DNA from 3 places in the Paraburkholderia sp. SOS3 genome. Region 1 is predicted to be linked to each of the others. Evidence: predicted binding sites of a transcription regulator. Region 1 holds the regulator's gene; each other region holds the start of a gene.
The links. The regulator LexA, encoded in region 1, represses DNA repair genes until DNA is damaged. The targets are predictions, from matches to a motif close to ACTGTATNNNNATACAGT.

Region 1 (4,792 bases):
AGCAGATTCTCGCGAACGGTAAAGTCCGGATCGAGATTGTCGAATTGCGGAACCACGCCGATGCGCGCGCGGGCGATGCGCGCACGCGCGGGAATCGGTTCGCCGCACAGACGGATCGCGCCGGCATCGGGCGCGGCAATGCCGAGCAGCATGCGCAGCGTCGTGGTCTTGCCGGCGCCGTTCGGACCTAGCAGACCGAAACATTCGCCGACCCGCACATCGAACGACAGGCCGTCGATGACCTTTCTGCCGCCGTAACGTTTTTCGACTCGATGGAATTCGATCGCGGCGTCGGACATAAGCGGAGCGTTCGATGACGATAGTTGATTGGACAAAGATCGCAATGACTCGCGATCGCTACGGGCGACGGCGAGACTGCGAGACAGCGCAACAGAACAGCGGACGACGAACGACGAACGACAGCTAGCGGCGAGGCGACACGAACAGCAGGCGCGACGGGATGTCGAATAAAAACGAAGCAGTCGTTCACGAGCTGGCCGCTTCGAAGCGTCGCCTATTCTAGGCCACGTCTTCGGGCGCGGGGCGGTCACCGCAAGGCTGCGACGGGCTTTCGTGCGGTGCCGCATGCGGCATCGAACGTGCTTGCGCGCACTTAGCGTTTTCCAGCCCTTGCAAGCGCAATTGCGGCGCACCATGATTGACTCGACGTCCGCGATTGGCGCGGAAGGGAGAAACGACAATGGCCAGCTACCAGAAAATTCTGCTGTGCTACGACGGTTCGCGCGAAGGCCGCAAGGCACTGCGCTGCGGTGCGGATCTGGCATTGGATCTGAAAGCGGAGACTCATCTGCTGTCGGTCGTCGACATGCGCTCGAGCATCGCGCAAAGCGCGGGCCTGCTGACCGACGTGGCGTGCGGCAGTTTCGAAAAGACGGCGCGCGACATCCTGCAAGAAGGCGTCGACTGGCTGACCGAGCGTGGCGTCAGGGCGCAAGGGCACTTTGCGTTCGGTCATCCGATCGATGAAATCGCGGCGCTTGCGGAAGAGCTGAAGGTCGATCTTGTCGTCGTCGGCCATCGCTGCCGGCATGGACTCTCGCGATGGTGGATGGGCGCGGGCAACACGCCGCTACTCGATCGCGTGTCGTGCAGCATTCTCGTTGCGTGTTCGTCGCCAGGCGAGGAGCAGTCGGCCGCGGCATGAGGCTCTAGCCGGCAGAACCGGCGCTGCCTACTCGCCGAGATCGACTGCCGCAAGCTTCCACGTGAAAAGCCCTTCGCGATGGAAAATCGCGGCATAGCGCGTGTCGCCGACACCGTGCCGATACGTGACGACGAACTCGTTGACGCCGCGATATCCGGCTGTGGTTTGCGGAGGCTGAGGCGGCTTCGAGCCGTTCGCGGCCGATGCTGTCGGTGCCGGTGATACGGGTGGAGCAGAGCGCGCAGCAGCGGGGTTGCCACCGTTTGACGACGAATCAGACGACGAATCGGACGACGAAGCCGACGCGTCCGGCGGCGCAGGCGGGCGCTCGCCCGGTTCGCCGCGTGGCGGCATTCCGTTGAGCAGCGCGGCGACGCCGTCCGGCGTCGCATACGCGTCGACGAGCGGCCCGATCAACGCGACACCGATCATGGCGCCCAGCGCGGCGAGCGGATTGCCGTGACTTTCCGCGCCGATTCTGCGTCTTAGCAAGCCCCCGAGCTGTTCCTTGAGACTCTCGCGAAGCGCCGGGAAATCGACGTATTCGTTGACTGTTGCCGCATCGCGCGCGTCGGCTGCGCGTTTCAGGCGGTTGAGTGCGATATACGGCGATGCATACGCGAAGGCCAGCGCGATCAGCACAACGATGACAACGACCGTGACCAGCACGGACCGCCTGACGCTGCCGGTCATCTTGTGATTCATGTGGCCACCGATGCGGTCATTTATCGCGCGTTGCGCGCAGCTTGTGCGAACCATCATCGTGCGGAACGTTCCTTTCATGGTGAATGGGGTGGTTTACCGTGGACCCCATTCTCGCTGAAACGATCCCGCAATCTTATGTACTTCATCGCGCCTCGGCCGTTCTCGACATGCGCGTTGGCGACATGCGCGTTGGCGACATGCGCCGAGACATGCACCTTCGCGATATGCACGTTCGCGATGAACGGGCGCGCTCACGCCGCTTGCGCGTGCTCCTCGGCGATGCAGCGGTCGATCATGCTGCACACGGCATCGACGGTGCCGACCATGATGAGCCGCGACGGCCCGTGATAGACGCGCACCGGCGCGCGGCGTGCGGGCTCGGCGTTGAGCGCGGCGTTCAGCGAGACGCGTGCAAACGCGGGGAGCGACGACGGCAACGACGCGTCGGCTTCGACCATCGACCGCTCATGCTCTTCGAAATCGAACAGCGAGCCGGTACGCGGCACATGCATCGCATCGAGCACGGCGCATGGCACGAGGTTGCGCAGGTGGCGCAGACGGCCGAACTGACGGAAGGGCAGCAAGCGGGCAAGGCGTTCCATGAATCTCTCCAGACGGTATCTGAAACTGAGCGAAACTGAGCTGAAACCGAGCCGAAACTGAACGGAAATCCGCTAACACTCGGCGCTAAATCAGCGGGAAATCAGAATTCACCTGGCCGGATCAGGCCGACCGCGATGCCTTCGAGCGCGAAATCCGCGCTGCCGGCCTCGACGAAGATGTTTTCGTAATCGGGGTTTTCGGCGATCAGTTCGATGCCGTTCGGCCGTCGCTTCAAGCGCTTGACCGTGACGTCGTCGCCAAGGCGCGCAATGATGATCTGGCCGTCTTTTGCTTCGCTGCGCTTTTGCACCGCGAGCAGATCGCCGTCGAGAATGCCCGCGTCGCGCATCGACAGGCCGCGCACTTTCAACAGGTAATCGGGCTTGCTCGAGAACAGCGCCGGGTCGCACGCATAGTGCTGCGCGATGTGCTCCTGCGCGAGGATCGGGCTGCCGGCTGCGACGCGGCCGACGAGCGGCAGCGACAGCTGCATGAGCGCCGCATGCGGCAGCGTGAACTGATGAGGCGCGTCGTCTTGTCCGGCCAGCAGCCGGATGCCGCGCGACGCGCCGGCCGCGAGTTCGATCACGCCTTTGCGAGCGAGCGCCCGCAGATGCTCTTCCGCCGAGTTGGCCGAACTGAAGCCCAATTCGGCCGCGATCTCGGCGCGCGTGGGCGGAAAGCCCGTGCGCTCGATCGCGCGGCGGATCAGATCGAAAACCTGCTGCTGTCGTGCGGTGAGTTTGGTCATGGCGCCACTGTATGGATGAACAGGTGACTGTATTTTTATACAGTATCCGGCGCTTTTCAAGCTTTACTTTAAGTTCGGCTCCCGATCCCCTCGTCGACAAGCCCTATCTTTCTTCACTTCGGAATTTCCGTCCGAACGCCGTGTCGGGCCGGCGTTACCACTTTTGCGTATTAAAAAATGAAGAAACATTATTTTTAATGATGAAGCGCCGCGGATAGACTGGCCTCAAATCGATATGAGGCCCGGCGGAGTAAGCAATTCGCGGGATCGGGAAACAGCGGCGAGCGGAGAAAACATCAATGAACGATCGCACTACGGGGTTCGCAGAAAGCGCGTCTGAGCGCAAGAAAACGTCGACGCCAAACATGGCGGCACGGCGGGAGACGACATGGCGCTCGACGGTGCGCGCGAAGCAATTCTTCGCTTCTCTGGCCATCGGTGCGGCTGCGGTGCTCGGACTGGCCGCACAGGCGCATGCTGATACGACGTTGCTCAATGTGTCGTACGACCCGACGCGCGAACTGTACCAGGACATCAATGCGGCATTCGGCAAGCAATGGAAGGCGCAGACCGGCGAGTCGATCACCTTCAGGCAGTCGCATGGCGGCTCGGGTGCACAGGCGCGCTCGGTGCTCGACGGGTTGCAGGCCGACGTCGTGACGCTCGCGCTCGCCTACGACATCGACGCGCTCGCGAACAAGGGTCTCGTCGATAAAGACTGGCAGAAGCGCTTGCCCGATAACGCCTCGCCGTACACGTCGACGATCGTATTTCTCGTGCGCAAGGGCAACCCGAAACACATCAAGGACTGGGACGATCTGGTGAAGCCGGGCATCGCGATCGTGACGCCGAACCCGAAGACGTCGGGCGGCGCACGCTGGAACTATCTGGCTGCATGGGCGTATGCGCTGCATCAGCCCGGCGGCAGCGAGCAGACGGCGAAGGCGTTCGTGTCGAAGCTCTACAGGAACGCGGGCGTGCTCGATTCCGGCGCGCGCGGCGCGACGACGAGCTTCGTGCAACGCGGTATCGGCGACGTGCTGATCGCATGGGAGAACGAGGCGTTCCTGTCGATCAAGGAGTTCGGACCGGACAAGTTCGAGATCGTGGTGCCGTCGGTCAGCATTCTCGCGGAGCCGCCCGTCGCGGTGGTCGACAAGGTCGTGGACCGCCATGGCACGCGCAAACTCGCCGAAGCGTATCTGAAGTTCCTGTACAGCGAAGAGGGGCAGGAGATCGCCGCAAAGAACTTCTACCGTCCGCGTTCGAACAAGGTGCCTGCGGCGCTGACCGAAAAGTTTCCGAAGCTTAAGCTCTACACGGTCGACGATACGTTCGGCGGCTGGACGAACGCGCAGAAGACGCACTTTGCCGACGGCGGCGTGTTCGATTCGATTTACTCGCCGCAGTAGTACTCGCGCTGCGGCGGATGCAGTCAGGCAAGCGCGCCTTCGGGCGCACTTTTGAGCGTGTAACCGAAGTGCCTGTTGCGCAGTGCGCGCACTGTGCATGACAGCGACCCGCGCAAGACTTTTGAAAGAGTACCCAGCATGACGACGTTGACCTTC
Region 2 (4,792 bases), 560 kb from region 1:
CCCACCGTCTGCATGCCGTCGACAATCTGGAAGATCGCCGCGACGCCGAGCAGCGAACTGGCAAGCGCGACCGTGTGCGCGTTCGACGGGTCGTCGAGGTGCAGATAGAGGCCGACGATCCAGTGCGGCGCGCTCACCATCACGAGTCCCGACAGCGACATGAAGCCGACGCCGAGGCCGAGCGCGACGAAGCCCGCATGGCGCGCGGCGAGCGGTACGCCCGCGCCCGACCAGTAGCCGACGCGCACATTCGCGGCCTGGCCGATCGCGAGCGGCACCATGAAGGCCACCGACGCGACGTTCAGCGCGATCTGATGCGCGGCAAGCTGCGCTTCCCCGAACAGGCCGACCATCAGGCCGGTCGCGAGAAACAGCAGCGATTCGACGCCGTACGTGATCGCAACGGGCCAGCCGATGCCGAACAGTTCGCCCATCAGCGGCACGTTGGGCCGTGCCGCGGTCACGAAGTGCCGGTAGCGCGGCCGCAGATGGAGCAGCGCCATCAGCATCAGCGCGGACAGCCAGACGGTGATTGTCGTCGCGACGGCCGAACCGAGAAAGCCCAGACGCGGCAGTCGATACGCGCCGTGAATGAGGCCGTAGTTGAGAAAGCCGTTGAACACGACGCTGCCGACCGAGACCCACAGCAAACGCTTCGCCGCGCCGATCGCCGGCAGGAACGAGCGCATCAGACCGACGCCGATCAGACTCGCGGGCGCGCCCCAGCGCAGCACCGCGCAGTATTCGCCGATGTGCCCGGCGAGCACCGCCGGTTCGCCGAACGTCTTCAGGATCGGTGCCGCGAACGACAGCAGCACGAAGGCGGGAACGGCGAGCAGGATCGAGAGCACGAAGCCGGTCCAGTAGATGTCCGGCACGCGCTCGTCGGCCTGTGCGCCGCGCGCGTGCGAGACGCTGACGCTGACCGACGTCAGCACCCCTTGCAGCAGCGTGACGACGACGAAGAACAGGTTCGCGCCGAGGCCGCCGGCGGCGAGCGCGTCGGGGCCGAGCGAGCCGAGCAGCACCGTGTCGGTGACGCTCATCGCCATCTGCGACAACTGCGCGATGGCGAGCGGCGCGGCGAGGCGCGCGGTGTCGGCGGCGTGACGCGTCAGCGACGGCGGCCCGGCAAGCGGGCGGGACAGACCGGATTGGGACATGACGGCAGCGTGGCGCGGCGCCGCATGCACGGCGCGCGCGGCATGTAATGTTTTTGTCAAAGCGAACAGCTTATTGCGTCGCGCGGCGGCTGTCGATCAGCACGCACGTTTATGGTGCGGATTTTTTGCGAAGCCGTGTGCCCGGGACGGCGCGGCCTCGATCGCGAACGTCGCGAACCGCCCGGTGCGCAATCGTCGCGCGCAAGCGATCGCGGCGCTCACGCTTCGTGGACCGCGATGCGCGTATCGCCGAGCAGCACGACCTGGCCCGCGCGGATCTTGCACGTTTTGCGCAGTTCGACCTGGTCGTCCACCTTCACCGCACCCGATGCGACGAGCACCTTGGCGGATCCGCCGCTGTCCGCGAGACCCGTGAGCTTCAGCAGATTGTGCAGTTCGACGTAATCGCCGGTCAGCGTGAAATCGAGGTTGGGCATGGCAGTTGCGGAAAAGGACCACGCATCTCGTGGCGGGACGACGCGCGATGAAGCGGAAAGGATTCGCATCATAAGCGAAAGCGTGCGGGGCGTCGCCCTGCGGCGTGAGCGGCGCGCGGATTTGTTCCGGGACTCGAAGACTTCGCCTGCGACCGGATGTTATGCAGTTGTCAGAAAATGAAACCGTTAGTAAAAGCGGCGGTTGATCAAGAACTTCACTCAGAAAAATGCTGTCGGTAGAAGAGCCTGCTGCATTTTGCATCGGGTCGAACAAGTGCCGGGTATGCGCCGAGGCGCTGCGCCCGGCCGACAACTTTCAGAGAGGATCGCCATGACCGAGCTTCGTTCGCTGCTGATCGGCAGCGCCATTGCCGCGCTGGCCACGACCGGTGCCGTCGCGCAGACCTCGAACCAGGGTAGCCCGCGCGTTACCGAGGTGAGTCAGCCGAACCGGGTTTATCAGGTGCCTGCGACGCCGCAAGGGCCGGCCCCCCAAGCGGCCCAGATCGCGCAGCAAAGCGCGCCGGCCACGATGCCGTCGGGCACGCCGCCGAATGCGCCCGCCACGGCGCCCGCCGCGCAGGGCGTGCAAATGCCCGCGCCGGCGCCGGCCGGCGTACCGCCGCGGCAGACGCTGACCGCCCCGACGTCGCCCGATCCGCTCGTGCAGAAGCGCGACGCCGACGCGCGCGCCAATGCCGAGTATCACGACGCGAAGAAGGCGTCGAAGGCGCAGTACAAGGAACAGCTGAAGAACGCGAAGATCAATCGCGCGGCGGACCGGCAGGCCGCCGCCAACCAGCTGAAGATCGATTCGCAATCGGGCAACGGCACGCAGGTGCCTGACGACGAGACCAAACACTGACTGAACGCGCGCTAGCCGCGCTTACCGATCACCTTGACTGAAGGAGGGATAGCAGATGACTCGATCGACCAACCGGTTGCTTGCCGCATTGATCGTGGGCAGCGTGTCGACGTTCGCCTTTGCGCAAACGTCGCACGATCCGGCCGCCGAGCCGGTGACGCACGCCGATAATAAGGCCGCGAAGGAACAGGCGAAGGCCAACAGGAAGGCTGCGGTGGCCCAGGCGAAGGCAGACAGGGAAAAGGCCGACGCGCAGTCGGATGCCGATAAGGCCGCGGCGGATGCGCGCGTGAAGGACGCGAAGAAGCAGGAGTGACAGGCGGCGGCGTGCGTGCCGAAAAAAGGGCGCTTGTCGCCGTACATTGTATGGATATACAGTATGCGTCGCCCTGACTTCGTTTCCGTTCGCACGCCGTGCCTTCCCCCGCCGCTTCCACGTCCGAATCCGTCTTTGCCGCCTCCAGCGTCGATATGCCCGGCGCTTGTGCGTCGTGTGCCGGCGCATCGGGCGCCGACGCCTGGCTCGCCAGACTCAATGACGAACAGCGCGCCGCCGTCGAATACGGCGCCGACGACGCCACGCGCGCGCCCGGCGCGCTGCTCGTTATCGCGGGCGCGGGCTCCGGCAAGACCAGCACGCTTGCGCACCGCGTCGCGTATCTGGTCGTCAAGGGCGCGGACCCGCGCCGCATTCTGCTGTTGACGTTTTCGCGCCGCGCCGCCCTCGAGATGACGCACCGCGTCACGCGCATCGCCGGCGACGCGCTCGGCGCGCGCGCGGCGCTCGCCCAGGGTTTGACGTGGTCGGGCACATTCCACAGCGTCGGCGCGCGTTTGCTGCGCGAATACGCGGATCTGATCGGCCTCGCGCCGACCTTCACGATCAACGATCGCGAAGACTCGGCCGACCTGATGAACCTCGTGCGCCACGAACTGGGCTTTTCGGGAAAGGAGCGCCGGTTCCCGTCGAAGTCGACCTGCTTTGCGATCTATTCGCGCGTCGTCAATACGGGTGCATCGCTCGGCGACGTGCTGAACAGCACTTTTCCGTGGTGCCGCGAATGGGAAGCCGATTTGCGCGTGCTGTTTGCCGCGTACGTCGACGCGAAACAGAAGCAAGGCGTGCTCGACTACGACGATCTGCTGCTCTACTGGTCGCATATGGCGGCCGAGCCGTCGATCGCGGCCGATCTGTCGAGCCGCTTCGACCATGTGCTCGTCGACGAATATCAGGACACCAACCGGTTGCAGGCGTCGATCCTGCTCGCGCTGAAGCCCGATGGCCGCGGGCTGACCGTCGTCGGTGACGACGCGCAGTCGATCTATTCGTTTCGCGGCGCGACCGTGCGCAACATCCTCGATTTCCCGGCGCACTTCGACCCGCCGGCAAAGCAGGTCACGCTCGAGCGCAACTACCGTTCAACGCAGCCCATTCTCACGGCGTCCAATGCGGTCATCGGCCTCGCGTCGGAGCGCTTTACGAAGAACTTGTGGACCGACAAGGCATCGGCGCAGCGGCCGCGCCTCGTGACGGTCGCCGACGATGCCGCGCAGGCGCGTTATGTCGTCGAACAGGTGCTGGCCGCGCGCGAAGCCGGCGTCAGGCTGAAGTCGCAGGCGGTGCTGTTTCGCGCCGCGCACCATAGCGCCGCGCTCGAGGTCGAGCTGACCCGGCGCAACATTCCGTTCGTCAAGTTCGGCGGACTCAAGTTTCTCGACTCGATACACGTGAAGGACGTGCTCGCGGTGCTGCGCTGGGCGGAGAATCCGCGCGACCGGGTGGCGGGTTTTCGCGTCGTTCAGTTGCTGCCGGGCGTGGGGCCGGCAACGGCGGCGCGGGTGCTGGACGTGGCGGTTGGGGCCCCGCCGGCCGGCGTCTCGGCGGCTGGCAACTCTGCGGTGGGCAACTCGGCCCCTGTAGCGGCGCGCACCGCCACGGCTCAAACACTCGCCAGCTTCGTGCCGCCGCCGCGCGCGCAGGAAGACTGGCCATCGTTCGTCGCACTGATGTCGACGCTGAACGAACGCAAGTCGGTGTGGCCCGCCGAATTCGAGTTGATCCGCCGCTGGTACGAGCCGCACCTCGAGCGCAATCACGAAGACGCGATCGTGCGTCACGCGGACCTGCTGCAAATGGAAAGCATCGCCGGCACCTATGCGTCGCGCGAACGGTTTCTGACCGAACTGACGCTCGATCCGCCCGATGCGACGAGCGGCGAGTCCGGCGTGCCGCTGCTCGACGAGGACTACCTGATCCTGTCGACCATTCACTCCGCCAAAGGCCAGGAATGGCGCAATGTATTCGTGCTCAACGGCGTCGACGGCTG
Region 3 (4,792 bases), 600 kb from region 1:
CGTCACCACGCCACCTGACCGGCACGAGGCGCGCGGCGTAGAATGCGCGTCGGCGCTCCACGCGCTTGCTGATCCGTTCTCGGGCCGCGCCGCCCGTCACCTTGCCGCTTACTTTCATGTCGACTGCTGCTTCGCATCCCGCGCGTTTTCGTTCCAAAACCCTGACCGCCGCGCTCGCGTTTTTCTTCGGCTCGCTCGGCGCGCACCGTTTCTATCTGTACGGCGCGCGCGACCTGTTCGGCTGGGCCCACATTATCGGCACGCTGATCGGCATACCGGGCGTCCTGCTGCTGATGGCGACCGAACGTGCATCGATACCCGGCTGGGTGCTCGTCGTGCCGGGCGCGATCTCGCTGCTTGCCGCGTTTCTGGCGGCGATCGTCTACGGACTGCGCCCCGACGAGAAATGGGATGCGCAGTTCAATGCGCACACCGGGCGCGACAGCGAGTCCGGCTGGACGGTCGTCTTCGTCGTGATCTTTTCGCTGCTGGTCGGTGCGTTCCTGCTGATGACAGGCCTCGCAATAACGTTTCAGACCTACTTCGAATCGCAGGTCGACGCCGCGAAGTCGATTTCGCAATAGTCGCCGCGCCTTAGCCGCCTTAGCCGCCCCACCCGCCCTCGCCTAGAACAGATCGAGTTGTCCGTCATCGCCCGCCGGCCGCGGCGGCGGCTCGACCCGGCGAAACTGCGACATATCGAGAATGCCGTGCTGCCGCGCATTCAGCCCCAAGCGCCGCGTCGCGTTCGCAAAACGCTGCTTCAGCAAATCGGCCCACAGCCCCTCGCCTTTCATCCGGTGCGCAAACGACGAATCGTAGTCCTTGCCGCCGCGCATATCGCGCACACGGCTCATCACGCGATCCGCGCGGTCCGGGAAATGCGCGGCGAGCCAGTCCTTGAAGAGCGGCGCGACTTCCCAGGGCAAACGCAACACGATATAGCTCGCGCTCGTTGCGCCCGCTTCGGCGCACGCTTCGAGCACGCGTTCCATATCGGGTTCGGTGACGAACGGAATGATCGGCGCGATGCTCACGCCGACCGGCACGCCGGCGTCGACGAGCGTGCGAATCGTGCGCAGACGCCGCGAAGGGGTTGCTGCGCGCGGTTCAAGCGTGCGCGCGATATCGGCATCGAGCGTCGTGATCGTGATTGCGGCCATCACCTGGCCGCGCTCGGCCATCGGCGCGAGCAGATCGAGTTCGCGCTCGATCAGCGACGACTTCGTGATGGCCGCAAACGGATGATGACGCTCGTGCAGCACCTCGATGACGCGCCGCGTCAACCGCAGATCGCGCTCGACCGGTTGCCACGCGTCGGTATTGACGCCGAGCGCGATCGGTTCCGGCACATAGTTCTTCTTCGAAAGCTCGCGCGCGAGCAGTTCCGGCGCATTGACCTTCGCGTAGATCCGGCTTTCGAAATCGAGCCCCGGTGACAACCCGAGATACGCGTGCGTCGGACGTGCGAAACAATAGATGCAGCCGTGCTCGCAGCCGCGATACGGATTGAGCGACACGCTGAACGGGATATCGGGCGACGCGTTACGTGTGAGGATGGTCTTCGCGTATTCGTCGAACACGTGAGTGCGCAGCGCCGGAGCTTCGTCCTCCTCTCTTCGCTCGGCATACGCGGTCCAGCCGTCGTCGACGGCTTCGCGCTGATCCACTTCGTAGCGGCCTTGCAGATTCGTCACTGCGCCGCGGCCCTTGCGCGGCACCGGCGGCGCAACCGGATATTCATACGACAGATCGCCCGAAGCATCGGACGAAGAGACCTCAGACGAAGCGCCAGCAGCGGCGTGCGAAGGATAAGAATCGGGGTCGGCGTTGTTCACAGGTGTACGTCAAATAGCGCGCGAATACCTGTATAAATATACAGTGTTTACGCTGTTTGTCGAGCAACCACACACGCACCGCCAATCGAACCGGCAAGCAAGGGGCCCGGCTGAGCCGATCAATCGATCAATCGCCCACGGCAATCGTCAGCGTCTCCTTGATCTCCTCCATCACCACATAGCTTTTCGACTGCACCGCGCCGGGCAGTTGCAGCAGAATGTCGCCGAGCAGCTTCCGGTAGTCGGCCATTTCGCCGATGCGCGCCTTGATCAGATAGTCGAAGTCGCCCGACACGAGGTGGCATTCGAGCACTTCCGGAATCTTCTGCACCTCGCGCCGGAACTGATCGAACATGTTGCCGCTTTTGTGATCGAGCGTGATTTCGACGAATACGAGCAGCGCCGCGCCGAGTTCCGCAGGATTGACCCGCGCGAAATACCCGGTGATCACGCCGTCGCGCTCCATGCGCTTGACGCGCTCGATGCATGGCGTGACCGACAGCCCCACCTGTTCGGCCAGATCCTTCATCGCGATGCGGCCGTCAAGCTGCAACACTTTCAGAATCTTGCGATCGATCTTGTCGAGCGCGCGGACCGGCTGACGCTGCGTTCTCATCGCTAAGGTCTCTTGACGTCTGTTTATTACTGAAATTCGAAAAAATACGATAACAAAACCTGCATCGACGTTAATAGTATAGCGGTTAACACTGGACACTCCGCGTGTCACCTTGTTATTCCGCTGTCAGCCTGAATTTCGGGCGAATCAGCGAATCGACACACAGCATGAAGACGCGGCGTGCCTCGAAAACTACTGGGAGTCGAGCAATGCGTGTAGTCGTCTTAGGCAGCGGCGTCGTCGGCGTGACGAGTGCTTATTATCTTGCCCGCGCGGGCCACGAGGTCACGGTGATCGATCGCGAAGCGGGCCCGGCGCTCGAAACGAGCTTTGCCAATGCGGGGCAGATCTCGCCCGGCTATGCGTCGCCGTGGGCCGCGCCCGGTGTGCCGATGAAAGCCGTCAAGTGGATGTTCCAGAAGCACGCGCCGCTCGCCATCCGTCTGGACGGCACGCCATTCCAGCTGCAATGGATGTGGCAGATGCTGCGCAACTGCACGTCCGAGCGCTATGCGCTCAACAAGTCGCGCATGGTGCGCCTCGCCGAATACAGCCGCGATTGCCTGCAGGCGCTGCGCGCCGAGACGGGCATCCGCTACGAAGGCCGCACCGGCGGCACACTGCAACTGTTCCGCACGCAACAACAGCTCGACGGCGCGGCCAAGGACGTCGCGGTGCTCGAAGAAGCGAACGTCCCGTACGAACTGCTGATGCCGTCCGATCTCGCGCGCGCCGAGCCGGCGCTCGCCGCCACCGCGCACAAGCTGACCGGCGGCCTGCGCCTGCCCGGCGACGAAACGGGCGACTGCCAGTTGTTCACCACGCGCCTTGCCGCGCTCGCCGAACAGATCGGCGTGCGCTTTCGTTTCAACACGCCGATCGACGCGCTGCTGATGGACGGCGGCCGCATCGGCGGCGTGAAATGCGGCACGCAAACCGTGCATGCCGACGCGTTCGTCGTCGCGCTAGGCTCTTACTCGACGCAGTTCCTCGCCAATCTGATCAAGCTTCCTGTCTATCCGCTGAAGGGCTATTCGATCACCGCGCCCGTCGTCGATGCCGCGGCCGCTCCGGTGTCGACCGTGCTCGACGAAACGTACAAGATCGCGATCACGCGTTTCGACGACCGGATCCGCGTCGGCGGCATGGCCGAGATCGTCGGCTTCGACAAGCAGCTCAGGAACGCGCGCCGCGAAACGCTCGAGATGTGCGTGAACGACCTGTTCCCCGGCGGCGGCGACACCTCGAAGGCGACGTTCTGGACCGGCCTGCGCCCGATGACGCCGGACGGCACGCCGATCGTCGGCCGCACGCCGATTTCGAACCTGTTCACGAACACCGGTCACGGCACGCTCGGCTGGACCATGTCCTGCGGTTCAGGCCAATTGCTTGCCGATCTGATTTCGGGCCGCAAGCCTGCGATCCAGTCAAACGATCTTTCCGTGCATCGCTACGCGCGCGAGTTCGGCAGCACGCCGCGCCCGGCTTACGCGTAAGCGGCGCGACGACACGCGCAGCGCTTCGTTTGCGCGGCCGGCCGCGCAAGCGCAATGAAAAGACGGCACCTCGTTTGCATGCGAGACGCCGTCTTTTTGTCAGCCTGGCCCGTTGCCGCGCGGGCAGCCACGCCCACTTCCGATCAGAACTGATCGGCTGAAAGCCCGAGCACACCCTCGCCGCCTCGCGCGCTGACGATCGACGTTTCGAGCGCCGCTGCCTGCGGCAACACATGCTCGGCATAGAACTGCGCGGTGGCGATCTTCGCCTCGAAGAACGAGGAATCTTCGTCGCGCTTGCGTGCGGCGACGAGCATCGCACGCGCCATCTGCCAGCCGCCGAGCACGATGCCCGCGAGTTTCAGATACGGCACGCTGCCCGCGAACACCGCGTTCGGATCGTTCTTCGCATTCCAGACCACGAAATTCACCGCTGCCTGCAACGCATGATGCGCATGCGAAAGTTGCTGACGCATCGATTCGAATGCCGGGCCGCGCTGCGCGCCGAGCGCATCGATCGTTTGCGCAATCTGCGCGAGCAGCTGCTGCGCGACCGCGCCGTTATCGCGCAGCGTCTTGCGGCCGACGAGGTCGTTCGCCTGAATCGCGGTCGTGCCTTCGTAGATCGGCAGGATGCGCGCGTCGCGGTAGTACTGCGCGGCGCCCGTTTCTTCGATGAAGCCCATGCCGCCGTGCACCTGCACGCCCAGGCTCGTCACCTCGAGCGACAGCTCGGTGCTCCAGCCCTTCACGATCGGCACGAGGTATTCGTAGATCGCCTGATGATCCGCGCGCGCCGCCGCATCCCGATGCCGGCGCGCGAGATCGCAATGCGCCGCCGC

Region 2: BTO02_RS15410 (ATP-dependent helicase) is a predicted target of LexA. The motif match lies at 2,827-2,844, and genes of this name have one in related genera.
Region 3: BTO02_RS15590 (PA0069 family radical SAM protein) is a predicted target of LexA. The motif match lies at 1,866-1,883, and genes of this name have one in related genera.

Annotation. Positions count from the first base shown of each region.
Region 1 covers NZ_CP018811.1:2,883,065-2,887,856, reverse strand. Annotated here, with positions in the region: gene nodI (nodulation factor ABC transporter ATP-binding protein NodI) at 1-299, opposite strand, end outside; gene BTO02_RS12895 (universal stress protein) at 701-1,165, shown strand; gene BTO02_RS12890 (DUF2939 domain-containing protein) at 1,193-1,870, opposite strand; gene BTO02_RS34780 (hypothetical protein) at 2,122-2,472, opposite strand; gene lexA (transcriptional repressor LexA) at 2,574-3,224, opposite strand; gene BTO02_RS12875 (sulfate ABC transporter substrate-binding protein) at 3,590-4,636, shown strand; gene cysT (sulfate ABC transporter permease subunit CysT) at 4,775-4,792, shown strand, end outside.
Region 2 covers NZ_CP018811.1:3,447,261-3,452,052, reverse strand. Annotated here, with positions in the region: gene BTO02_RS15430 (MATE family efflux transporter) at 1-1,163, opposite strand, end outside; gene BTO02_RS15425 (RNA-binding S4 domain-containing protein) at 1,382-1,600, opposite strand; gene BTO02_RS15420 (hypothetical protein) at 1,932-2,465, shown strand; gene BTO02_RS15415 (hypothetical protein) at 2,521-2,781, shown strand; gene BTO02_RS15410 (ATP-dependent helicase) at 2,937-4,792, shown strand, end outside.
Region 3 covers NZ_CP018811.1:3,485,434-3,490,225, forward strand. Annotated here, with positions in the region: gene BTO02_RS15585 (NINE protein) at 117-584, shown strand; gene BTO02_RS15590 (PA0069 family radical SAM protein) at 627-1,751, opposite strand; gene BTO02_RS15595 (Lrp/AsnC ligand binding domain-containing protein) at 1,966-2,454, opposite strand; gene BTO02_RS15600 (D-amino acid dehydrogenase) at 2,622-3,950, shown strand; gene BTO02_RS15605 (acyl-CoA dehydrogenase) at 4,094-4,792, opposite strand, start outside.